DNA from 2 places in the Gordonia sp. WA4-43 genome. Region 1 is predicted to be linked to the other one. Evidence: riboswitches for the same ligand, from Rfam matches in the RefSeq annotation. Region 1 holds a riboswitch; the other holds the start of a gene.
What was found. A riboswitch is a leader RNA that binds a small molecule or an ion and turns the genes downstream of it on or off. The one in region 1 is predicted to bind cobalamin.
Positions count from the first base shown of each region.

Region 2: another riboswitch for cobalamin. It lies ahead of LEL84_RS20315 (FecCD family ABC transporter permease); the one in region 1 lies ahead of LEL84_RS23915 (CbtB domain-containing protein).

Region 1 is NZ_CP084736.1:5,261,568-5,268,263, reverse strand. It holds gene ppk2 (polyphosphate kinase 2) at 1-679, opposite strand, end outside; gene LEL84_RS23935 (three-helix bundle dimerization domain-containing protein) at 876-1,157, shown strand; gene LEL84_RS23930 (acyl-CoA dehydrogenase family protein) at 1,206-2,432, opposite strand; gene LEL84_RS23925 (histidine phosphatase family protein) at 2,546-3,043, opposite strand; gene LEL84_RS23920 (CbtA family protein) at 3,061-3,891, opposite strand; gene LEL84_RS23915 (CbtB domain-containing protein) at 3,898-4,134, opposite strand; cobalamin riboswitch at 4,170-4,330, opposite strand; gene LEL84_RS23910 (ATP-dependent helicase) at 4,348-6,696, shown strand, end outside.
Region 2 is NZ_CP084736.1:4,485,957-4,492,652, reverse strand. It holds gene LEL84_RS20335 (excalibur calcium-binding domain-containing protein) at 1-73, opposite strand, end outside; gene LEL84_RS20330 (hypothetical protein) at 224-613, opposite strand; gene LEL84_RS20325 (alpha/beta hydrolase) at 739-1,623, shown strand; gene LEL84_RS20320 (L-lactate dehydrogenase) at 1,626-2,579, opposite strand; cobalamin riboswitch at 2,696-2,874, shown strand; gene LEL84_RS20315 (FecCD family ABC transporter permease) at 2,921-4,000, shown strand; gene LEL84_RS20310 (ABC transporter ATP-binding protein) at 4,024-4,830, shown strand; gene LEL84_RS20305 (ABC transporter substrate-binding protein) at 4,842-5,921, shown strand; gene LEL84_RS20300 (HNH endonuclease signature motif containing protein) at 6,127-6,696, shown strand, end outside.

The DNA.
Region 1 (6,696 bases):
TGTCGTCGGTGGAGACGACATACCAGGGCGCCCAGCCCGTGTCGGTGAACCGGAACATCTCGTCGCGGGCCCGCGAATAGTCGTACCAGCGGCTGTAGGACGCGAGGTCCATGTCGGAGAGCTTCCAGATCTTCCGCGGATCGTCGATCCGGCTCTGCAGGCGAAGGGTCTGCTGTTCCTCGCTGATCTCGAGCCAGTACTTGAGCAGGATGATCCCCGACTCGACCATCGACCGTTCCACCGTGGGCACCTGTTCCAGGAACTGGTGTGCCTGCTTCTCCGTGCAGAATCCGAGCACTCGTTCGATGCCGGCCCGGTTGTACCAACTGCGGTCGAAGATGACGACCTCGCCGGCCGCGGGCAGATGCGGAATGTACCGCTGGAGGTACATCTGCGACTTCTCCCGTTCGGTGGGAGCGGGCAGCGCGACCACGCGGAAGACCCGCGGGCTCACCCTGGCCGTGATCGCCTTGATGACTCCGCCTTTGCCCGCCGTGTCCCGGCCCTCGAAGACGATGCAGACCTTCGCCCCGGTCGCACGGACCCATTCCTGCATGGCGACCAACTCGGCGTGCAGCGGTTCGAGATGCTTGCGGTACTTCTTGCCCGACATCGGGCCCGCCGGGCCGCCGTGATCCGGGCCTCGGAGTTCACCCGAGGACGATGAGTAATCTGGCATGGCCGTACGCTCCCGTGGCTGGACCGAATGACTAACTGGTCATTCTGTGCCACGTCCGAGGCATCCGCGCGGTAACCGACGAAGAGGACGCGCAATTGTCGTGGCAGGTACGGAGCACACCGTCGCATGCTCGATCGTGACCAGTCGTTTCCCCGATGAGCCTGCAGCCGCAAAGGTTTTCCCGCAGAATGTCCCAATGGCTCGGGTTGAGGAGATGCTCGAAGTCGAACAGGTGATTCGTCGCCTGATCGCACGGTTTCCGGTTATGGCTGTCGACGACATCGACGCACGTGTGCACGCCGTCTACGGACGATTCGCCGACTGCAAGGTCAGGATCTTCGTGCCGTTGCTGATCGAGAAGGCGGCTCGACGCGACATCGAGGACTTCCTGGCACAGCCGGACCACCTGACGCTCGTGTCGCCGACGCCCGGCACCACGCCGCAGACGGTCGAGGTCCGGGCCGGCGAGGTCGCCTGAACCCGGCCCGATCGTGTCGGCATGGTCCGACACGACCGGGCCTGTTCGTCAGCCCCGCAGCAGCCCCTTGGCGACGTGGGTCACCTGGATCTCGTTGCTGCCGGCGTAGATCATCAGCGACTTGGCGTCGCGCGCAAGCTGCTCCACGCGATACTCGGCCATGTAACCGTTGCCGCCGAACAACTGCACCGCCTCCATCGCGACGTCGGTGGCCGCCTTCGACGAGTAGAGCTTCATCGCCGACGCCTCGGACAAGCTCAGCGGCTTGCCCGCCTTGCCCCGCTCGAGGGCACTGAAGAGCATGTTCTGGACGTTGATGCGCGCGACCTCCATCTCGGCCAGCTTGAGCTGGATGAGCTGGAACTGTGCGATCTCCTGGCCCCACAGCTTGCGGTTCTTCGCGTAGTCGATCGAAAGCCGTTGCGCCTCGTTGATGATGCCCAGCGACAGGGCCGCGATCCCGACCCGCTCCGCGGTGAAACCGGCCTTGGCGCCTTCGGATCCGCGCGCGTCCGAACCGGTGTCCTCGGTCTCGCCGAGCAGGCGGTCCTTGCCGACGCGCACGTTGTCGAAGAACAGCTCGCCCGTCGGCGAACTCATCATGCCCATCTTCTTGAACGGCTTGCCCTGGGTCAGTCCCGGCATCCCCTTGTCGAGGACGAACGACAGGACCTTACGGTCCCGCATCGGGGTGCCGCTGCCGTCGTCGAGCTTGGCGAACACGACGATGGTGTCGGCGTAGGGGCCATTGGTGATGAAGGTCTTCTGCCCGTTGAGGATGTAGTCGTCACCATCGCGACGGACCGTTGTCTTCATACCGCCCAGCGCGTCCGATCCGGAGTCGGGTTCGGTGATCGCCCAGGCGCCGACCTTCTCCATCGTGACCAGTTCGGGCAGCCACCGCTTCTTCTGGGCGAGCGTGCCCTTACCGCGGATGGTCGAGGCGGTCAGGCCCATGCTCACGCCCAGGGATGCGACGAGACCGAGACAGACCCCCGCCAGTTCGATGTTGACCATCATGAACATCGAGCCGCCCATACCGCCGCCGTCGCCCGAGGGCTTCTTCTTCTCCCCGTTGGCCTCGGCCTCGAGTTCCTTCTCGAGAGCGTCCTTGGCCATCGCGTCGACACCGAAGCTCGACAGCAGTTTGCGAGTGATGTCGTAGGGCGGCAGCGTGCCGGATTCGAGTTCGTCGAGATGTGGCCGGATCTCCTTGTCGATGAACGCCCGCAGGGCGTCCCGAACCATCAGATCTTCTTCGGACCACTCGAACATCGTCACACTCCCAGACCGGTGTCCGCGCAGGGGCGAACACGTTTCAGTTTTGTCGTCCCCAACTGTGTCAGGAGTCACTGCCGATGTCTAGGTACGTCGTCGCAGATCTGTTCCTACCGAGCATCGGTGCAGGTGTAGAGGGTGGCCGGACGCACCTCCCGCGCGAAGAACCCGTCCGCATCGACGCACAGCAGGGCCTGCGCCACCGGCATCGCGACCACCACGTAGCCATCGCCGTGCTCGGCCTGCCCGGCACGCCAGGCATGGACTCGGTCGACGAACTGCGCGACACTCTCACCCCCGTGCGGGCGGGCCTCCGGGTCGGTGAACCACCCGCCGAGGTCGACGGGGTCGATCTCCTCCGGGGACAGGCCCGACCACGCACCGACATCGAGCGTCCGCAGCGCGTCGTCGACGATGAGGCCGCCTGTCGCGCCAAGTATCTCGGCGGTGGCGCGGGTCGCCGCCTCCGGGCCGCAGATGTCGATCGGGCGGGTGAGCGACGCGCTCAGAGCGAGCACGTCGCGTCGACCACGCTGATCGAGAACCGGGTCACCGCCGAACCGCACCGACCGGTTGGGGCCGGTGCGACCGGCGGTGATGATCTGCATGCCGGGCAGTGATCGCCTCAGTTCGGCACGGAGACCGCGCGAGCGCGGTCAGTCGCCTGCGACCGGGCCATCGCCCCCACGATCAGAGCGAACGAGACGGTGAGAACCGTCCACAGAATGACCTGGTTGGCGACCGCATACACCCGGAAATCCCCGATCACGTCACCGGGAAAGCCCGGGAACACGACCTGTCCGGCGTCGTCGCGGACCGGGCCGGGGACCTCGCTGAACGACGGCAGGAAGGCGAGCACGATCGCGATGCCGGCCAGATAGGCGACCGTGGCCGCGACCGCCGAGACCAACCCACCGATGCGCGGGCGCAACCACGACGCCAGGACCACCGCCGCGATGGCGAGGATCACCGACGACACGGTGATGGTGAGGAAGGCACCGGTTCGTTCGCCGATGGTGTCGTCGTCGCCGACGGCGGGTGGGTTCGCCGGGTAGGCGAAGAACGGGACGGCGAAGACGGCGACGAAACCGATGCCGCCGAGCACGCCCGCGACCGCACGGGGATCCGTGGCCGGATGACGGCTGCCGACGTGGCTCCACAAGACCGTGAACGCCACCGCGAAGAACGCGCCCATGCACACCGCGAACACGACGTTGCCGATCCCCGCGCCGAGGTTCTCCTGCATCGCGCGGGTGAACAACTCTCCGCCCTCACCATGGGTGTGACCACCCGGTTCGGCGGCATGGGCCAGGGCCTCCTCGGCCGCCGAGCGGGCGCTCTCGTAGTCGATGGCCTTGCCCACGACGGGTTCGAGGTAGAACCGCGCGAACACGAACGAGACGATGCCGGCGATCAGACCTGCGAGCAGGCCGGCGCCGATGAACTTCTTCTCCATGTCGACTCAGTGGCAGGGGAAGCCGAGGAAATGGCGGGCGTCGTGCACGAACTCGTGCACGTGGGTGTCGGAGCCGAAGACCGACACGACCCCCTGGTCGTAACCGAGGAAGTAGTACGCCAGCCCGGCGAGCAGCACGGTCAGGCTGAGCCAGAGCGCCGCGCTCGCGACGGAGATGTTCGGTACGGGCAGGGCACGGGCCGGGGCGACCTGTAATGCCGCCTCGGTACGGGGAGCTGTCATGGTGGGTCCTTTCGCCGATCTCGCGTCGGAGAGTTCACGGGTGGTGCACGCCGGCACGGCATCCTGACTCACGCATGCCCCGTCACGTCGACCGTGTCGATCTGGGCTGCGTTCACAGTGGCGCGACCGTTCCGGACTCTCACCGGATTCCCCGTACAGGCGTGAGGAGACTGTATACCGCGTTCTGTCGTACGAGTGCGACATAGTGGAGAGATGCCCCGCCCCTCGGTGCTCGACCGCTTCACCGCCCCCACCCGGCGGTGGTTCTCGGGTGCGTTCACCGCGCCCACCGCTGCGCAGAAGGGCGCCTGGACCTCCATCGCCGACGGCGCGAACACCTTGGTCATCGCACCGACCGGGTCCGGGAAGACCCTGGCCGCGTTCCTCTGGGCTCTCGATCGGCTCGCCGCCGACGCCGGCAATCGTCCCGCGGGCACCAAGGTCGTCTACATCTCGCCGTTGAAGGCGCTGGCCGTCGACGTCGAGCGCAACCTGCGCGCACCGCTGACCGGCATCACCCGGGCGGCCCAGGAGCTGAACCTTCCGGAGCCCAACATCACCGTGGGCGTGCGGTCGGGCGACACCTCCGCCGCCGATCGGCGTGCGCTGGTCAAAACCCCACCCGACATCCTCATCACCACCCCCGAGTCGCTGTACCTGATGCTCACCTCGGCCGCGCGGGAGAGTCTCACCGGCGTGGAGGCGATCATCGTCGACGAGGTCCACGCGGTCGCCGCGACCAAACGAGGTACCCATCTCGCGCTGACCCTCGAGCGCCTCGACGAACTGCTGGACAAACCCGCCCAGCGGATCGGCCTCTCGGCGACGGTCCGCCCGCCCGAGGTGGTCGCGGGGTTCCTGTCCGGCGCCGCGCCGTGCCAGGTGGTCAAACCCAAGGCCGACAAGACATTCGACCTGCGCGTCGACGTCCCCGTCGAGGACATGGCCAACATCCCGCCGCCGGTGTCCGATGCCGACCCCGCGGCGCTGGACGACGCGTTCTCGCCGACTGCCGGCTCGTTGTGGCCGTACGTCGAGGCCTCGATCGTCGACCAGATCGAGGCGAACCGCGCCACGATCGTCTTCGCCAACTCCCGACGCCTCGCCGAGAAGCTCACCGCTCGGCTCAACGAGATCCACGCCGAGCGCCACGGCGAGCCTGCCGAACCGACCGGCAATCCGTCGGTCGCGGGCGGCGCCCCGGCGTTCGTGATGGGCAGCGGCGCGAGCTCCGGCGCCGAGCCGGTTCTCGCCCGCGCCCATCACGGCTCGGTCAGCAAGGAGCAGCGCGCCCAGATCGAGGACGACCTGAAGGCAGGCCGCCTCTCGTGTGTGGTGGCCACCAGCTCACTCGAACTCGGCATCGACATGGGTGCGGTCGATCTCGTCATCCAGGTGGAGTCCCCGCCGTCGGTGGCGAGTGGACTGCAGCGGATCGGCCGCGCCGGGCACCAGGTCGGCGAGATCAGCCAGGGCATCCTCTACCCCAAGCACCGCACCGATCTGCTGCACTGCACGGTGACGGTGGGCCGGATGCTCGACGGCGCGATCGAGGAGATCAAGGTCCCGCAGAATCCGCTCGACATCCTCGCCCAGCAGACCATCGCGGCGGCCGCGGTCGACGACCTCGAGGTCGATCACTGGTACGAGGTCGTCCGGCGCGCGGCGCCCTACCGTGAACTGGGCCGGGGCGTCTTCGACGCGACCCTCGACCTGATCGCGGGCCGCTTCCCGTCCGACGAGTTCGCCGAACTGCGCCCCCGGGTGAACTGGGACCGCGACGCCGGGGTCATCACCGGCCGGCGCGGCGCCCAGCGGCTCGCCGTCACCTCGGGCGGGTCCATACCCGACCGCGGACTCTTCGGCGTGTTCATGGTCGGCGAGAAGGCCACTCGCGTAGGCGAACTCGACGAGGAGATGGTCTACGAGTCCCGGGTCGGCGACGTGTTCGCGCTGGGCGCCACCAGTTGGCGGATCGAGGACATCACCCACGACCGCGTACTCGTCTCCCCCGCGTTCGGTCAACCGGGCCGGTTGCCGTTCTGGATCGGTGACGCGATCGGACGCCCCGCCGAACTGGGCGCCGCGATCGGCGCCTTCACCCAGTCGATCGCCGATCCCGGGAAGCTCGACGACCAGGCAGACCGACTCGGGCTCACCGACAACGCCCGCAGCAACCTCGCGACACTCATCGCCGAGCAGCGCGAGGCGACCGGACACCTGCCCACCGACCGCACGCTGGTCGTCGAGAGGTTCCGCGACGAGCTCGGCGACTGGCGGGTGATCCTCCACTCCCCCTACGGCTTACGTGTACACGCCCCCTGGGCCAGTGCCATCTCGCAGCGCCTGCTGGAGACCCTCGGCATCGAGGGCGCCACCACCGCCTCCGACGACGGCATCATCCTGCGGATGCCCGACACCGACGACGCCCCTCCCGGAGCCGATGTGTTCCTCCTCGACCCCGACGAGGTCGAGCAACTCGTGACCGACGGTCTGGCCGACTCGTCGATGTTCGCGTCCCGTTTCCGCGAATGCGCCGCGCGCGCCCTGCTCCTGCCGCGA
Region 2 (6,696 bases), 780 kb from region 1:
CCACCAACAGCGGAGCGACCGTCATCGACGCCGCGGCCAGGAATCCGAGAACCATCATTCGCGAGCAACGCATCGTGCTTGACCTTCTTCGTAGTGTCCCCCGACACCTCAACGTGACGAGGTGACACTACGGGTTCCGGCCGGCGAACAGCGCATGCGACGCGAAGATTGGTCCGGCCGACGGACACGCCATCGGCCGGACCCGGGATCGGAAGGCGCGGGGTCAGCGAGGCGGCTGTTCCTTCAGCAGCGCACTGCCGAGCGGGACGCCCCAGCTGTACATCGTGCCGACATATCCGTTCTTGGTGCGCCGAAACTCCGTACGCGCGAACCACTGCATCACCGGGTCCGCAGTGTGCGCCACGACGCCGCCGTGTGGAGTCTGCTGGATCTGCTGACGCTGCAGATTCCACGGCCCGATCCCGTAGTAGTCGGTGTACATGCCGTTGCCGATGACCCGCGCATTCGACTCCGGCATCGGAACGAATCCGTAGATGAGTTGCTGCTGTTTGTAGTTGCCCGGCTTGATCTTGGCGTCGGAATCACCCGCGCCCACAGTCAATCCGAATACTGCCGCTCCGGCGATCAACGCCCCCGCTATCAATCTCTTCACGACGGCAGACGCTAGCAGCGTCGACGTCGGGTTCCATCTCGCTTTCCACAGCCTCCGGCAAGCCTGCCACTCGACAACGCGTATTGGTACAGTCCGGCCAGGAAACCACCGACAGCGGGGAAACGATGATCAGGAACGACGTCGAGTTCGATTCGTCCGGGACGACATGCCGGGCCTGGTCGTACCGGCCCGAGGGAACCACTCCGGCGCCGGTCATCGTGATGGCGCACGGGCTCGGTGCGGTCCGGCGGATGCGCCTGGACGCGTTCGCCGAGCGCTTCACCGCCGCGGGATACTCGTGCCTGGTGTTCGACTACCGCCACTTCGGTGACAGCGACGGCGAACCGCGACAGCTGCTGTCCATTCGCCGCCAACTCGACGACTGGGCCGCGGCAATCGCCTTCGCCCGAACACTCAGCGGTGTCGACACCTCACGGATAGTGCTGTGGGGCACCTCCTTCGGCGGCGGACACGTCCTCGTCGCGGGCGAACGCGACGGCCGGGTGGCCGCAGTGATCTCCCAGTGCCCCTTCACCAGCGGCGTCGCATCCACCGCCGCGCTGGGCGTGGCGTCCGGGGCAAAGGTGACCGTGCGCGCGCTCGCGGATCTGGCGGGTTCGGCACTGGGCCGTCCGCCGGTCACCGTCGGCCTCGCCGGTGCGCCCGGCTCGGCCGCCCTGATGACGGCACCCGACGCGGTGTCGGGATACCTACCGCTGGTGCCCGACGACCTGGAGTTCATCAACGAGGTCGCCGCGCGGGTCGGTCTCGCCATCCCGCTGCACACGCCTGGTCGGGCATTGCGAAAGCTCACCTGTCCCACGCTCGTGTGCATCTGCGACAAGGACACCGTGGCGCCGGCCGGACCGACTGCCCGGTACGCCCGCCGCGCCCCGGCAGCGCGAGTGATTCGTTATCCGGCAGGACATTTCGACATCTACGTCGGCGACGACTTCGAGCGGGTGGTCGCCGATCAGCTCGAGTTCTTGCGCGGGACCGTCCCCGTGTGACGTCAGAACCCGAACCGCGCCTGCATCCCGCGCAGCGTTTCCGCCGATGCCAGCAGACCCGCCCGCTCGGAGTCCGACAGCGGGACATCGAGCCGGGTCTGGGCACCACCGCGGTCGACGACGGTCGGCAACGAGAGGCACACGCCGTCGAGCCCCTCGATACCGTCGGCCCGCGTCGACACCGGCAGCACCCGGTGTTCGTTGTTCAGGATCGCTTCGACGATGCGCGTCGAGGCCAGACCGATCGCGTAGTTCGTCGCCCCCTTGCCCTCGATGATGGTGTACGCGGCGTGCACGACCTCGTGGTGAATACGTTCGCGCGCAACGACGTCCATCGCCGGACGGCCGGGTAGCGGCGTCCACGAGGTGAGCGGCACGCCCCCGATCGACGCCGAACTCCACAGCGGGATCTCGCTGTCGCCGTGTTCGCCGACGATGTAGGAGTGCACGCTCTGTACCGCGACCCCGCAGTGCTGCGCGATCAGGAACCGCAAGCGGGACGAGTCCAGCACCGTGCCCGACCCGAAGACCTGGTGCGGTGACAACCCGCTGATCTCCTGGGCGGCGTAGGTGACGATGTCGACGGGATTGGTGACCATCACATAGATCGCGTTCGGGGCCACCGCCAAGACCCCGGGGAGGATGGCGCGTGTCAGACCGATTGTCGCCTCGGCCAATTCGAGACGCGACTGCCCTGGCTTCTGCTTCGCGCCGGCGGTGAACACGACGACGTCGGCGTCCGCGCACACCGAGACGTCGTCGGATCCGATGATGTCCGCCCGCGGCACGAACTCGAGGCCATGGGACATGTCGAGCACCTCGGCGGTCACCTTGGCGGCGTCGATGTCGAGGAGGGCGATGGTCCGTGCGACACCTCGAATGAGGGATGAGTAGGCGATCGCGGTGCCCACCGCACCCGCCCCGATGATGGCCAGCTTCGTGTCTCGTACGTCCATCGGTTCACCGTTTCCGCGTCGGGTTCGTCGATCGTCGGCACCAGCCTAGGTGCTCGGAAGTCGGCTGTCCGGGCTGCGCCGGCCGACCGCGCGTTCGGTCGGCGGTCGATGTTGATAGCGTGGGCGCCGAGAACGGTCACACCCGCACACGTGGGTGTCAGGGAACCCGGTGTGAATCCGGGACTGGCGCGCAACGGTATGGGAGACGGATTCGGCGCGGACACCGGGGCGACCCGGGAAGGCGCCGGCGCCACGATCCCGAGTCCGATTACCGGCCGTTCTCGCTCGAGTCCATCGTGTATCTCGCGCACAGATACCCAGACCGATAGGCAGTACCACCCGTGTCCCGTCGTACCGACGGCACGACCGAGAGCGCGACCGCCCCGTCGGTCCGGCGACTCCCGTCGACGCCGCTAGCCGCAGTACTGTTCGTCCTCACCCTCCTCAGCATCGCCCTGGCCACCGCTTTCGGCGCGGAGACCATCCCCGTCGGCGACGTGTGGCACACCGTCGTCGGCCGGATGACCGGGGCCGAGCTCGACTCCGCGCACGCCGTCATCATCTGGGATCTCCGGTTGCCCCGGTCCGTGCTGGCCGCGCTGGTCGGAGCCGGGCTGGCGCTGGCCGGCGCACTCATGCAGGCCCTGGTCCGCAACCCGCTGGCCGAGCCGTACCTGCTGGGTGTGTCCGCCGGCGCGGCGGTCGGGGCCACCGCGGTGATGACCCTCGGCGTGCTCGCGGGACTGGGCGTCTGGGCGCTGTCCGGCGGGGCGCTGCTCGGCGCGCTGGCCGCCACCGTCACGGTGTACCTGGTGGCCCGCGCCCAGGGCGGGCTGACCGCGCTGCGACTCATCCTGTCCGGGGTGGTGTTGTCCTCGGCGTTCATGGCGTTGTCGTCGCTGCTGGTGTTCACCGCCGCCGACCCGCACGCCGCCGACAACGTGATGTTCTGGATGCTCGGCAGCGTCGCGGGCGCCACCTGGGCGAAAGTGCAGATCGCCGGGGCGGTCGTGCTGGTCACCGTCGTGGCCATGCTCGCCATCCACTCCTGGCTCGGTGCCTACGCGGCCGGCACCGACACCGCGACGTCGCTGGGCGTGCCGGTACGCGCGATGCGCAACGCGCTGTTCGGTGTCCAGGGTCTCCTGGTCGGCGTGCTCGTCGCGGTGGCGGGCGGCATCGGCTTCGTCGGTCTCATCGTCCCGCACGCGGCGCGACTCCTGGTCGGCGCCACCCACCGCGCGATGTTGCCGGTGGCGGTCTGCGGCGGTGCGCTCTTCCTGGTGTGGGTCGACGTGATCTCGCGGGTGGCGGCCGCACCGCGAGAGATGCCGCTGGGCATCGTGACCGGCCTGATCGGGGCGCCGATCTTCCTGTTCCTCATGGGACGACGCCAGTACGTGTTCGGGGGAGGCTCGTGATCGACCCCGCCCGCGCATCGTCGATGTCGTTGCGCGCGAACGCGCTTGCGTGCCGTCGAGGTGGCCGCGTCGTACTGCGGGATGTCGATCTCGCGGTCCCCGCCGGCACCCGACTGGCCATCGTCGGGCCCAACGGTTCCGGCAAGACCACCCTGCTGCGCACGCTGTGCGGTCTCGAACGCCCGGCCGCCGGCACCGTCGAGGTGAACGGAAACGACCTCCACCGCATCCCCTCGCGACGCCGCGCCATGTCGATGGCCGTGGTCGGCCAGGAGGAACAGCCCTCCGCGGAGCTGACGGTCGCCGAGGCGGTCGGCCTCGGCCGGACCCCGTACCGGTCGGCCTGGTCCACCGGAAGTTCCGACGACAAGACGGTGGTCGATCGCGCGTTGATCCAGGTCGGGCTCGATGGCTGGAGCACCCGCTCGTGCACCCAGCTGTCCGGCGGCGAACGGCACCGCGTCGTGCTCGCCCGCGCGCTCGCTCAGCAGACCCCGATCGTGGTGCTCGACGAACCCACCAATCACCTGGACGCCGCCTGGCGACTACGACTGATGGAGATCCTCAACGAGCTCGACGCCACCGTGGTCGCGGCGATGCACGACCTGGACTTGGTGTTGCGTCACTTCGACTCCGTCGCAGTGGTTTCCGACGGCGGGGTCATCGTGCACGGGCCACCGGTCGAGGTGCTGACGCCGGCTCTGCTGGCCGACGTCTTCGAGGTGTCCGGCACCGTCGTCGATCATCCATCGACGGGCCTGCCCCATCTGCTCCTGAACACTCCCACCACCACACCCGCCCCCAGCACTCTGACGAAAGACATCCCGTGAGAGGACATCCTTTGACCATACGTACGTCCCGAGTCCCCCCGACCGTCGCCATCGTGGCGGCGGCTCTGACGCTGGGAACTGCCACAGCCTGCGGTACCGACAGCACCGCAGCGTCGGAAAACACTGTCACCATATCGAATTGCGGAGCCGACGTCGCATACCCGCAACCCCTCGGCCGGTTGTTCGTCAACGACGGCGGCATGATCGCGATCGCACTCGCCGCCGGTGCCCGTGACAACATGGTGGCGGTCAGCGCGCTCGCCCGGGACAAAGACGTCCTGCGGCTGGAGTACGGACCCCAGGTCGACACCCTGAACGAGGTCGCGACCGAACGTCCCACCCTCGAGAACATCGTCGCGGCGAAACCCCAAGTGCTGTATGCCGGATACAACTACGGCATGAGCGAATCGCGCGGGATCACACCCGAGATCCTCGCCGGACACGGCATCGACGTGTACCAGTTGTCCGAGGCGTGCCGGCAGACCGAGGGCGAGGCGCAGCGCGGCACCATGGACCCGTGGGTCGCGCTCGACACCGATCTGCGCAACATCGGCACCCTCACCGGCAATCCCGAGCAGGGCGCCGCCGCGGCCGACGAGGTGGCCGACCGCCTCGAGAAGCTGCGCGCCGCACCACAACCCGCCGCGAAACCGACGGTCTTCGTCTTCGACAGCGTCTCGGACACCATCTTCTCCTCCGGATCCTTCGGCGGCCCGCAGGGCATCATCGACGCCGCGGGCGCGCGCAACGCGACCGAGGACATCGAGGACACCTGGACCGCCGTGAGCTGGGAACGCCTCACCACCGCGGACCCCGACGTCATCGTGTTCGTCGACTATCCCGGCCAGTCGGTCGAGGAGAAGATCGCCGCCTTGCGCTCGAATCCGGCGAGCCGGAACCTGAAGGCGGTGCGCGAGAACCGCTTCGTGAACCTGCCGTACGCGATGTGGGTGTCGAGCCCACTCAACATCGACGCCGCCGAGATCATGCGCGGCGTTCTCGAGAACCACGGCCTCGCACCGGAATCCGGTATCACCCCGTCCCTGGATGTCGCGCAATTGGACCTCGGGGGCAACAACTGGCTGGAGTGAGTCGCGGGACGCCCCGTTGAACACGTGGGGCCGCGGCGATCGTCATGCCGCCGCCCCACGGAGTAGTCGGTGGACCCCCTACCACGAGGCACCGACAAGTTACCGGCTCCGAATAGCGTTGCACAACATCAGTTTTGGCTTGCAACGCGCTCGCAACGGTGTACACTCGAACGTACATTCGCGGCAACGGTTCTCGGGGGTGACCATGTCTGACGAACAAGCGGCGCGGCGACCGCGCGCCCTCGAGTTGGTGGCCGACCTGCACCGCATCCTCGGTGAGTTGCAGACCGTGGACCTGTCGCCGTGTACCGATGCCGAACTCGCCGACGTGGCCGCGGAGACCGAACGCGCCATCGCGCGTCTGACCGTCGCCGGAGACCGGCAGATCGATCAGGTCGAGGCCCGCGACCTACCCCGCAAGGCCGGCTGCCGCACCCTCATGCAGTACATGACACACCGGCTACGAGTCTCGAACCCGATGCGCCGCCGTAAGCAGATGGACGCCACCGCCCACCGCACCAGCCTCGGCGGCGAACTCCTCCCACCCGAATACCCCTGCCTCGCCGAAGCTTTCGCACAAGGCACAGTCGGCACCGCCCACGTACAAGCCACCCTCGACGTCCTCGACCGCATCCCCGGCACCATCGACCACGATGTACAGGTCGCCGCTGAACGACAGATGGCCGAGATCGCCGAAGCCCACACGCCCGCCGACATCACCCAACTCGGCTCGCGGCTGCTTGCCCACCTCGACCCCGACGGCACCCTGTCCGAC